Regions from separate parts of the Clostridioides sp. ES-W-0016-02 genome, predicted to be linked through region 2. Evidence: a T-box and tRNA genes for the amino acid it is inferred to sense, from the RefSeq annotation. Region 2 holds a T-box; the other holds one or more tRNA genes.

Region 1 (6,473 bases), 1.7 Mb from region 2:
TATTTCAGGTATGTATTTATCTACTATCCATTTCCCGATAAGCGGTTCTGTATTTCTTGCTAATGTTTTATAAAACAATATATTAAATTTTAAAAGCTCAGCATATTTTGCTTCATTGAATTCTACTTTTTCAAATTTCTTTTCTAAAACACCTTCTAATTTTTCATTTATCTTAGACTCTTGTTTTAAAAAACTTGCTGTGACATTTAAAACAGTATTTCTTATTATATTATTTTCACTCAAAACCTTCACTCCTTAAATCAATTATTTTATTGTGATATTTACATTATGTAAAATTACTAATTTGATTATGATATTTTAATAATTAGTTACTAAATTTACTACATCTTATATCATATCATATTATTTACATCATTTTACTTTTTCTTTTTATATCCATCTTATATTATACCATTTTTAATATCTGTACTAACTTATATTACAATATTCCACAAAATTTTGAAAGTAAATTAGACAAATTTGCAAATAAAAAAACATCAGTTTAAACTGATGTTTCACCTATCGAAAAAATTAAGCAAGTCTATAAGCGGAGTTCTGTATTAGATAATCATCTTTCTAGGCTTATTGTCACCAATAAGCTCAAGCGACCTACCTACCGGAGAGTACGAGCAGCACTCTTTATTCCTATCTTGGTCTTGCTCCAGGTGGGGTTTACATAGCCAACTAGTCGCCTAGCTGCTGGTGAGCTCTTACCTCGCCTTTCCATCCTTACCACTTAAGTGGCGGTTTATTTCTGTTGCACTATCCTTAGGATTGCTCCCACTAGGTGTTACCTAGCACCCTGCTCTATGGAGCTCCGACTTTCCTCATGTAAAATTACATGCGATTATCTGGCTTACTTAATATTCATTTTACTTAGCTATATTATCATAAATACTTAAGTATGTCAAAGTAATATTATACTAAAAATTTAAATTTCTTCAAAAATAGTGTAATATAGGTATATAAACTATTATTTATGATTTGAGGTGGAATGTTGAAAAAATTATATAGAGTAATAATTAATATTATATTAATATTAGTAATAATCTATAGTGGATTTAATATATGCTTAAAGCTTAGCAAGTACAGCCATGATACTAAAGTATCTGCTCAACTTCAGAAAAAAGAAAATAAAAAAGAAGACTTATTAAAAATAAACAAAGATTTTAAGTTTTGGCTTTCTGTTGATAATACAAATATAAATTATCCAGTTGTACAATCTAAAGATAATTCTTATTATCTTGACAAAGACTTTTATGGTAAAAAATCTATCTCAGGTACATTATTCATGGATTATAGAAATAAATCTCTGGATGACCAAAATGTTATAGTATATGGACATAATATGAAAAACAAAACAATGTTTAATAATCTAAATAAGTTTAAAGATGATGATTTCTTTAAAGAAAACAATCAAATAAAAATCACTATGGATGGAAAAGAATTATTATATGAAGTATTTTCTGCCTATATTGTAGAATCTGATTATGATTATCTAAAAACAAGCTTTAATAGCGAATCAGACTATCAAAAATACATAGATGCTATTACTTCCAAATCATTACATAAATCAAATATGAAAGTAAGTAGTAAAGATAAGATAGTTACACTTTCTACATGCACTTATGAATTTGATGATGCTAGAATGGTAATCCATGGCAAGTTAGTTTCAAATTAAATATACATGTCTTTTTAACAATTCTTACACAAATAATCAAATTTTTGCGTTAAGGTATTCACATACAGATTAAAATAATTATTTTAATCTGTATAGCTATTTCTTACTTAATAGCTATTTTTTACTTAAATTTATCAATTTCCTGTCTATTTCTATAAACTATATAAAATAATAAATATATTATATAATAAAAAAGACTATGTTAAAAACATAGTCTTTACTGGAGCTGGTGATAGGAATCGAACCTACAACCTGCTGATTACAAGTCAGCTGCTCTACCGTTGAGCCACACCAGCACACTTATTCTATTGTGAGTTAAATTAACACTCTAAAAACTGCATATATATTTTAATTAATGAACATCAAATAAATATTGGTCAAGTCCTCGACCTATTAGTATCGATAAGCTAAATACATTGCTGCACTTACACCTTCGACCTATCAACCAGATAGTCTTTCTGGGGTCTTACCCTTGCGGTGGGAAATCTTATCTTGAAGTTGGCTTCGCGCTTAGATGCTTTCAGCGCTTATCCATTCCGTACATAGCTACCCAGCCATGCCCTTGGCAGAACAACTGGTACACCAGAGGTACGTCCATCCCGGTCCTCTCGTACTAAGGACAGGTCTCCTCAAATTTCCTACGCCTGCGACGGATAGGGACCGAACTGTCTCACGACGTTCTGAACCCAGCTCGCGTACCACTTTAATGGGCGAACAGCCCAACCCTTGGGACCTACTACAGCCCCAGGATGTGATGAGCCGACATCGAGGTGCCAAACCTCCCCGTCGATGTGGACTCTTGGGGGAGATAAGCCTGTTATCCCCAGGGTAGCTTTTATCCGTTGAGCGATGGCCCTTCCACGCAGAACCACCGGATCACTAAGTCCGATTTTCATCCTTGCTCGACCTGTATGTCTTGCAATCAAGCTCTCTTTTGCCTTTACACTCTACGTACGATTTCCGACCGTACTGAGAGAACCTTTGAGCGCCTCCGTTACCTTTTGGGAGGCGACCGCCCCAGTCAAACTGCCCACCTGACAGTGTCCCAAGACCAGATTCATGGCCTATGGTTAGAGTCCCAGTACTACAAGGGTGGTATCCCAAGGATGGCTCCGCCAAAACTGGCGTCCTGGTTTCAAAGCCTCCCACCTATCCTGTACATGTAGTACCAAGACCCAATGTCAAGCTACAGTAAAGCTCCATGGGGTCTTTCCGTCCTGTCGCAGGTATCCGGCATCTTCACCGGAATTACAATTTCACCGAGTCTGTTGTTGAGACAGTGCCCAAATCGTTACGCCTTTCGTGCGGGTCGGAACTTACCCGACAAGGAATTTCGCTACCTTAGGACCGTTATAGTTACGGCCGCCGTTTACTGGGGCTTAAGTTCACTGCTTCGATTACTCTAACAGATCCCCTTAACCTTCCAGCACCGGGCAGGCGTCAGCTCCTATACATCGTCTTGCGACTTAGCAGAAACCTATGTTTTTGGTAAACAGTCGCTTGGGCCTATTCTCTGCGGCCACCGTATGGTGGCACCCCTTATCCCTAAGTTACGGGGTCATTTTGCCGAGTTCCTTAACAACAGTTCTCTCGCGGGCCTTAGGATACTCTCCTCACCCACCTGTGTCGGTTTGCGGTACGGGTACCTTTAACCTCGATAGAGACTTTTCTTGACAGTGTGAAATCAGCTACTTCGCTACTAAATTTCGCTCCCCATCACATCCCAGCATTATCAAAGCGGATTTACCTACTCTGACTGCCTCAATGCTTGGGCACACATAACCAACAGTGTGCTTAGCTTATCCTACTGTGTCATCCCATCTCTCAAACGGTTATCGGTAGTACAGGAATATCAACCTGTTGTCCATCACCTACGCCTTTCGGCCTCAGCTTAGGTCCCGACTAACCCAGGGCGGACGAACCTTCCCCTGGAAACCTTGGGTTTACGGCCTGTGGGATTCTCACCCACATCTCGCTACTCATGCCAACATTCTCACTCCCATACTGTCCACATGTCCTTACGGTCATGCTTCAACCCGTATGGGAAGCTCCCCTACCCATCATTACTGATGCCGTAGCTTCGGTAGTAAGTTTTAGCCCCGGAAATCTTCGGCGCAGGATCACTCGACCAGTGAGCTATTACGCACTCTTTGAATGAGTGGCTGCTTCTAAGCCAACATCCTGGTTGTCTGTGCAATCCCACATCCTTTACCACTTAACTTACATTTAGGGACCTTAGCTGACGATCTGGGCTGTTGCCCTTTCGACTATGAATCTTATCACCCACAGTCTGACTCCCAAGTATAAGATGACGGCATTCGGAGTTTGATAGTCTTCGGTAGGTGCAATACCCCCTAGGACATTCAGTGCTCTACCTCCGTATCTCTCACCTTGAGGCTAGCCCTAAAGCTATTTCGGGGAGAACCAGCTATCTCCGGGCTCGATTGGAATTTCACCGCTACCCACAAGTCATCCCCGAGCTTTTCAACGCTCGTGGGTTCGGACCTCCACGAAATTTTACTTTCGCTTCATCCTGCTCATGGGTAGGTCGCCCGGTTTCGGGTCTACGTCAAGTAACTGAACGCTCAGTTAAAACTCGCTTTCGCTACGGCTCCACACCTTAAGTGCTTAACCTTGCTACTTAACGTAACTCGTTGGCCCGTTCTACAAAAAGTACGCGGTCACACAAGAAATGTGCTTCCACAGCTTGTAAGTGCAGGGTTTCAGGTTCTATTTCACTCCCCTCCCGGGGTTCTTTTCACCTTTCCCTCACGGTACTATACGCTATCGGTCACTAGGTAGTATTTAGCCTTGGAGGGTGGTCCCTCCTGCTTCCCACAGGGTTTCACGTGTCCCGTGGTACTCTGGATCATATCTGAAGTTTTCTCGTTTGACATACAGGACTATTACCTTCTGTGGTGGGTCTTTCCAAACCTCTTCAATTACGATACCTCTTCGTTTAAGATATGTCCGCAACCCCAATAAAGAAAACTTTATTGGTTTGGGCTATTCCGCGTTCGCTCGCCGCTACTTACGGAATCGAATTTCTTTCTCTTCCTTCAGGTACTTAGATGTTTCAGTTCCCTGAGTTCCCCTCATTAAGCTATGTATTCACTTAATGATACTTAGACATTACTCTAAGTGAGTTTCCTCATTCGGAAATCTTCGGATCAAAGTTTACGTGCAACTCCCCGAAGCTTATCGCAGCTTATCACGTCCTTCATCGGCTCCTAGTGCCAAGGCATCCGCCCTGCACCCTTAATAACTTGACCAGTTAAAAAGGTTTGATAGATTAGAAGCTATCAACTTCGATAATTTTTAAAAGTTATCAGCTTTATATATTACAAATTAGATGTCATATCACTAAATATATATATGCAGTTTTCAAAGTGCTAACGCACAGCGCCAACAGATAAATCCTGTTGCTCAAAGTGCTAATTGAGTATTCGTAAAAACGAACCCTCAAAATTAAACAGTAGGCAATTCTCCTTAGAAAGGAGGTGATCCAGCCGCACCTTCCGATACGGCTACCTTGTTACGACTTCACCCCAGTTATTGATTCCACCTTCGACGACTTCTTCCAAAAGGTTAGATAATCGGCTTCGGGCGTCTCCAACTCCCGTGGTGTGACGGGCGGTGTGTACAAGACCCGGGAACGCATTCACCGCAGCATTCTGATCTGCGATTACTAGTAACTCCAGCTTCATGTAGGCGAGTTTCAGCCTACAATCCGAACTGAGAGTAGCTTTAAGGGATTAGCTCCACCTTACGGCTTGGCAACCCTCTGTACTACCCATTGTAGCACGTGTGTAGCCCTAAGCATAAGGGGCATGATGATTTGACGTCATCCCCACCTTCCTCCAGGTTATCCCTGGCAGTCTCTCTAGAGTGCCCAACTTAATGATGGCAACTAAAGACAAGGGTTGCGCTCGTTGCGGGACTTAACCCAACATCTCACGACACGAGCTGACGACAACCATGCACCACCTGTCACCAATGTCCCCGAAGGGAACTCTCCGATTAAGGAGATGTCATTGGGATGTCAAGCTTAGGTAAGGTTCTTCGCGTTGCTTCGAATTAAACCACATGCTCCGCTACTTGTGCGGGTCCCCGTCAATTCCTTTGAGTTTCACTCTTGCGAGCGTACTTCCCAGGCGGAGTACTTAATGCGTTAGCTGCGGCACCGAGGGGGGTAACCCCCGACACCTAGTACTCATCGTTTACAGCGTGGACTACCAGGGTATCTAATCCTGTTTGCTCCCCACGCTTTCGTGCCTCAGCGTCAGTTACAGTCCAGAGAGCCGCCTTCGCAACTGGTGTTCCTCCTAATATCTACGCATTTCACCGCTACACTAGGAATTCCACTCTCCTCTCCTGCACTCAAGTCTCCCAGTTTCAAGAGCTTACTACGGTTGAGCCGTAGCCTTTCACTCCTGACTTGAAAGACCGCCTACGCACCCTTTACGCCCAGTAAATCCGGATAACGCTAGCCCCCTACGTATTACCGCGGCTGCTGGCACGTAGTTAGCCGGGGCTTCCTCCTCAAGTACCGTCATTATCTTCCTTGAGGACAGAGTTTTACGACCCGAAGGCCTTCATCACTCACGCGGCGTTGCTGCATCAGGCTTTCGCCCATTGTGCAATATTCCCCACTGCTGCCTCCCGTAGGAGTTTGGACCGTGTCTCAGTTCCAATGTGGCCGATCACCCTCTCAGGTCGGCTACTGATCGTCGCCTTGGTAAGCCGTTACCTTACCAACTAGCTAATCAGACGCGGGTCCATCCTGTACTGG
Region 2 (6,473 bases):
ATTAACAACATCCAATACATTAAAGATATTAGTATGGCTTTTGTAAGCCTTACTCTATATGAAATTTTGTAAAATGCAATCATAATCATCACAGATATAATTACTCTTATATTTGGAATTACGTCAAAGAAATAAAATATATTAGCAAAAATAATAATACCTATCATGTAAAGATTTATTCTTTTATTGGAAATTTTTTGTATACTTGTGTAATCTAGTATTTTTTTACAAACAAACCATTCTATGATAAAAGACATAGCAATGAAAATATTCCAAAACAAATTTGACTTTATCATAATATTTTCTCCTAGTGTATTAATAATTTAATTTTTAAAATTTTCCATATAACTTAATTATATACGACTCTACACATGTAGTAAATACCTTGATAGAATTATCCTAAATAAATTGAATTTTATTTTATTTTTTAATAATATCATTACATATGCTAATATATTTAAGCATTCTTCCTTCTTCCAATTTAATAACAACATCATTTCTCTATAAATAACTATAAAAGTACGTTTTTCATATGATTTAGTATGTAATTCTCTCCTAAAACGATATAAAACTGTAAGAATTATAATAAAATAAATTTTATCACACGAAATACATTGACAGGCGAGGTATATAAAAGTATTATATACTTAAACGGAGGTGATATTTATGAAAATCGCATCTGATATGATAAGAGGTCATACAGAAACAATTATCTTAAAGCATTTACTTGAAAAAGATAGCTATGGTTATGAGATTAATAAATCTATATTAGAAAAAACACAAGGCTTGTATGAGTTAAAAGAAGCAACCTTATACACAGCCTTTCGTAGACTTGAACAATCTGGTGCAATAACATCTTATTGGGGTGATGAGGCTACTGGTGCTAGAAGAAAATATTATTCTATAACAAGCGAAGGTAGAGAAAAATATAAAAAAAGCCGTGAAGAATGGGATAATACAAAATTGTTAATAGACACATTAATTTAGGAGGTGAAAATATGTTAGATAAAATACATGATTATATTGAACAAAGCTTTACAGAAGTTAAAGAAACAAGAAAGGTCAAAGAACTTAAAGATGAACTATTCGAAAATCTAAAAGAAAAATACAGCGACCAAATACAAAATGGTAAGTCAAAGCAAGAAGCATATAATTCAGTAATATCTGGGATTGGAGATTTATCTGAATTAATTGAAAGTGTTAAAGAACCATATTTTATGTCTTCTGAATTAATTGAAGAAAGAAAAAAAAGAGCTTTGAGAGTATCAATAGCAATTGCTCTTTTTATAATAAGTCCATTTTTAACTGCTGTTTTAATTGTAAACTTGGGTATCCAACCAACTCTGGCTAGTCTTCCAATGTTTATATTAATAGCAGTTGGAACAGGTCTATTAGTATACAATGGAATGACAAAGCAAAACTATAGTCCATCTGATGATACTATTGTAGAAGAATTCAAAGAATGGAGAGTAAAAACTAAAAGTACAAATCTTGCTTATAAATCATTTATGAGTGCATATTGGATGATAATAGTTGGCATTTTTTTAATTGTTAATATATGTTTTGATGCTTGGAGCTTTTCATGGATAATATTCATAATAGGTGCTGCGGGAATTCATATAGTCGAAGGTGTACTACAATTAAAAGACGCGGAGGATGATGATAAATATGAATAAAAAATTTTTAAAAATAAAAATTATTGTTTGGAGTATTGTGGCTATAGTATTTTCTATAATATTTATTATTTTCCTTACAAATACTATTACTTCATCTAAATATGATGTCAAAGATTTGATTAAAGGTTCAGTTAAAAATGAAAGTTTTTTATCCTCTAATAAAAATTATGATAAGTATATAACTGTTAAAAGTGAGAGTTTTTCAAATAAAATAAATAATATTGATGTTGACTGGATTTCAGGTGAAATTAGAGTTTTAAAGAGTGATTCTAATAAAATCAAATTAATTCAAAAAGCTCCTTCTAATTTTTCAAGGAAAAAGATTGCAAAAATAAAGGTTGATGGTAATACCCTTTCTATCATTGATAATTCTACAAAAAAATTCTTCATTGGAATTGGACTTCCAAAATCAACAGTACTTGAACTATATTTACCTGAAAAATTATATAACAATATAAATGTATCTACTACTTCAGCAGATATATATAGTACTTATCTTAAAAGTAACATGGCGTATATTGAATCAGTTTCAGGTAATATAGAAATGTATGGTAAGATTGACAAAATGACTTTAGAGACAACTAGTAGCAATATCAACATAAAAAAACTTGATAGTAAAAGTGTTACCTGTAATTCAGTATCTGGTAAAATTCAACTTTCTGGTAAAACTGATGATTTGAAGATAAATACAACAAGTGGAGATATAGATTTAGAAAATATGGACAATAAGAATCTTATATGCGAATCAACTTCTGGTAAAGTTAATATAGAGGGTAAATTTTCCAATATCAAATCTGAGACAACTAGTGGAGATATAAAAATTAATTCAAGTGCAATGTTGTCTTCTTTCAAATGTGATACTACTTCTGGTGATATTGATTTGTATATTCCTGAGAATTCAGGATTTACCTTAGATTTTAGTAAGGTCTCTGGTAATTTAAATAGTAGTTTTAAATTACTTCAGGATGGCGATTCATATATTTATAAAAATGGGACTGCAAAGATGTATGTGGATACTACAAGTGCCGATTTAAATATTATAAAAAATAACTAACAAAAAATAGCGATATTAAAGCGTTGTATAAACTACATAAAGATAATATACATTAAAAAGTTATATAAATTACACGAAGATAAATCTTTATATCTTATAAGCAAAAATTAGAGGCACATTATCATAAAAAATATGACTAAATGTGCCTCTAATTATAATTATTTATTCACAAGATACTTATCTATACAGAAAATATCTATCTATACACAAGTTAACATTTTATATATCAATTAACTTTATTTTATATATTAGTTTTGAATAACACTTTCTCTTGACTCAATTTCTTTTGAAATACTAGCTATAAACTCATCTAATTTAATACTGCCTATTTCACCTTTATCTCTTGATCTTACAGAAACATTATTTTCAGCTACTTCTTTTTCACCTACTACTAACATATAAGGAACTTTTTCAAGTTGAGCTTCTCTTATTTTAAATCCAATTTTTTCAGCTCTATCATCTAATTCAACTCTTATACCTTTATCAAATAATACTTTTTTAACTTCATTAGCATAATCCATAAACTTATCAGATATAGGAAGTATCTTAACTTGAGTTGGAGATAACCAAACTGGGAATTTGCCAGCATAATGTTCAATTAATATACCTATAAATCTCTCTATACTACCAAAAGCAACTCTATGAATCATAACTGGTCTATGTTTCTCACCATCTTGTCCAATATAAGTATTATCAAATTGTCTTGGAAGTTGCATATCTAATTGGATAGTACCACATTGCCAAGTTCTTCCTAAACAGTCTCTTAAATGGAAGTCTATCTTAGGACCATAGAATGCCCCATCACCTTCATTTATAGTATATGGTAGACCTAACTCTTCTAAAGCTTCTCTTAATCCATTTTCAGCTGCTTCCCACTCTTCTTCGCTTCCCATAGAATTTTCTGGTCTTGTAGATAATTCTAGATTGTATTCAAATCCAAAAGTCTTGTAAATACCATCTATTAGATTAGCTACACCTTTTATTTCATCTTTGATTTGTTCTGGTAACATGAATATATGTGAATCATCTTGAGTAAATGCTCTAACTCTCATTAATCCTTGTAATGCTCCAGATAACTCATGTCTATGAACTCTACCAAGTTCTGCAACTCTCATTGGGAAATCTCTATATGAGTGTAATTGAGAATTGTAGTAAATTAATCCACCAGGACAGTTCATAGGTTTTATAGCATAATCCTCGTCATCTATTTTAACTGTATACATATTCTCTTTGTAATGATACCAGTGACCTGAAGTCTCCCATAATTTTCTGTTTAATATAATTGGAGATTCTATTTCAATATATCCAGCTTTTCTGTGTATTTCTCTCCAGAATTTTAATAATTCATTTTTAAGTTCCATTCCTTTTGGTAAGAACATAGGGAATCCAGGACCTTCATCAGGTATCATAAATAAACCTAATTCTTTACCTAATTTTCTATGGTCTCTTTTTTTAGCTTCTTCTAATAAGTGTAGGTACTCTTCTAAATCTTTATTTTTTTCAAAAGAAGTTCCATAGATTCTTTGAAGCATTTTATTTTTTTCGTCACCACGCCAGTATGCACCTGCTACACTTTGTAATTTAACAGCTTTAACCTTTTTAGTAGATGGTAAATGTGGTCCTCTACATAAATCAGTAAAATCACCTTGTTTATAGAAAGATATTATTTCACTTTCAGGTAAATCAGATATAAGCTCTACCTTATAATCTTCTCCTTGTTCTTTCATAAGTTCTAAAGCTTCATTTCTAGGAAGTTCAAATCTTTCTATTTTTAAATCTTCTTTAGCTATTTTTTTCATTTCAGCTTCTATTTTTTCCAAGTCTTCTGGAACTAATCTATGTTCTAAATCTATATCATAATAGAATCCATTCTCTATACTTGGCCCTATAGCAAGTTTTGCTTCTGGGTAAAGTCTCTTTATAGCTTGAGCTAACATATGTGCTGATGTATGTCTAAAAACGTCTTTTCCTTCTTTATCTTCAAATTTAAATAAGTTTAAATCACAATCACTATCTATCATGTGGTCCAGACCTACAACCTCTCCGTTCACAGATGCTGCTACCACATTTCTAGCTAATCCTTCACTAATGGATTTAGCCACATCCATAACAGAAAGAGCATTTTCAAATTCTTTTATTGAACCATCTTTTAAAGCAACTTTAATCATTGTTTTTTCCTCCTTATTGAGATAATTTTTAATTTTTTTGTAATAAAAAATCGCCCCAAATATATTTGGGACGATATTAATTCGCGGTTCCACCCAAGTTGGTGTATACAAATATATACAACCCTCTTGATGACTATAAGGTAGTCACCCGAGCACTTTCACAAATCGTGTAAAACAAATATTGCTAATAAGCTCAGCTCCAAGGTAGTTTTCAAATAGACCTATTACATGGGTTTTCAGCCATAGACCCAGATTCTCTGTGAATGGTTTCCACTCTACTCTTCCTCTTCAACACTATAATTTTTGATATATTTTCATTATAACAGATAGTCATACATCAATCAACATTAATGTAATATATTAATTACCCATTATTTTTCATCTCAATCAATTTTAAACTAATATTCTTATATTTTATATTAATTTAATCTTTTGATTTATAGTAATATTATAATATTTTCACTAATTTTAAATTTTTAAAGCATATCTACATGCATGATAGATATAACTAGATAAATATAGTCACTAATCCTTGAACTATACCTATTAAGAAACCTAATACAAGACCTAAGATTTCTATATGTTTTAATTCATTTTTAGCTATTCTTATGATTATTTCTTCTAGTTCATATAAATCTAGTTCATTAATCTTATCTTCGACCATTTTTTGTATATCTATACGCTCATTTGCTTTATTTATTATATTTTTGCTCAATTCATCTATGCTCTGTTTCACTTCAGATTCAATTATATCTCCTAAATAGTCCTGAATCATGTTCTTTATACTGCTTGGTATAAATGAAACTTTCTCATGTATGATAATTTTCACCCTTGCTTTTATGTATCTTACAACTTCTTCCTTATCTTCGTCAGTAATGATATTTGCAAGTATTTCGTCCATTGAAAGAAATTCGTTTTGAATTATTTCACCTACATTTGCTGCTATTTCTGCTCTTCTCTTTGGTATAAGACCTACTATCTCTATATTTAAAATAGGTATCTTAATAGATACTATTGGTCTAAATATCAGTCTTATAGCAACTACATTTGTGACATAACCTATAAATCCACCAATAACAGCTAATATTAGTATCCTAATTAAATTATCCATTATAAAACTTCTCCTTATCAATTGTATATTTGTTAGCTATATTTTATCTTTAATAACTCTAGTTATATTATAGCTTTATATACAATTATAAGTCTTTCGTGTCGATTTCAAAAGAATTTTTTGATTTCTAATTTTTATTTTTATTATTTTAGTTGTATTTTACTATCTTTTAACTCTGATTTATCTGTAATTTGAGTATATTTTTATTTTTAACTATCTTTTCAAATCTTAAATTATATCTTTCAATTCTAATTTTCCATAATTATACTAACTTTATTTTCAAAAATTGCTTCTACTGTATCTATGATTTCCTTTGAGCAATTGTTATTTAATAAATCTAATATTTCTATCTTCTTAGGGCATAAAGTTAATAAGGTACTTATTAAAAAGTCCTCATAATTTAAATTTTCTCTTATGACCATATTTATAATTTCTTCATCATCTATACTGTCTATTTTATTTCC

The links. The T-box of region 2 lies ahead of thrS (threonine--tRNA ligase). A T-box ahead of a tRNA ligase gene usually reads a tRNA of that ligase, here a tRNA-Thr.
Region 1: it has a tRNA-Thr gene. The T-box ahead of thrS (threonine--tRNA ligase) is inferred to sense a tRNA for this amino acid. The anticodon was not compared.

Annotation. Positions count from the first base shown of each region.
Region 1 covers NZ_CP061361.1:3,119,319-3,125,791, forward strand. The annotation lists gene IC758_RS14730 (SPOR domain-containing protein) at 1-252, opposite strand, end outside; RNA gene rnpB (RNase P RNA component class A) at 529-863, opposite strand; gene srtB (class B sortase) at 995-1,681, shown strand; tRNA gene IC758_RS14745 (tRNA-Thr) at 1,903-1,977, opposite strand; rRNA gene IC758_RS14750 (23S ribosomal RNA) at 2,055-4,953, opposite strand; rRNA gene IC758_RS14755 (16S ribosomal RNA) at 5,175-6,473, opposite strand, start outside.
Region 2 covers NZ_CP061361.1:596,555-603,027, reverse strand. The annotation lists gene IC758_RS03150 (ATP-binding protein) at 1-296, opposite strand, end outside; gene IC758_RS03145 (PadR family transcriptional regulator) at 667-987, shown strand; gene IC758_RS03140 (TMEM198/TM7SF3 family protein) at 999-1,676, shown strand; gene IC758_RS03135 (DUF4097 family beta strand repeat-containing protein) at 1,669-2,730, shown strand; gene thrS (threonine--tRNA ligase) at 2,979-4,898, opposite strand; T-box leader at 4,962-5,199, opposite strand; gene IC758_RS03125 (DUF445 domain-containing protein) at 5,407-6,009, opposite strand; gene IC758_RS03120 (putative sporulation protein YtxC) at 6,258-6,473, opposite strand, start outside.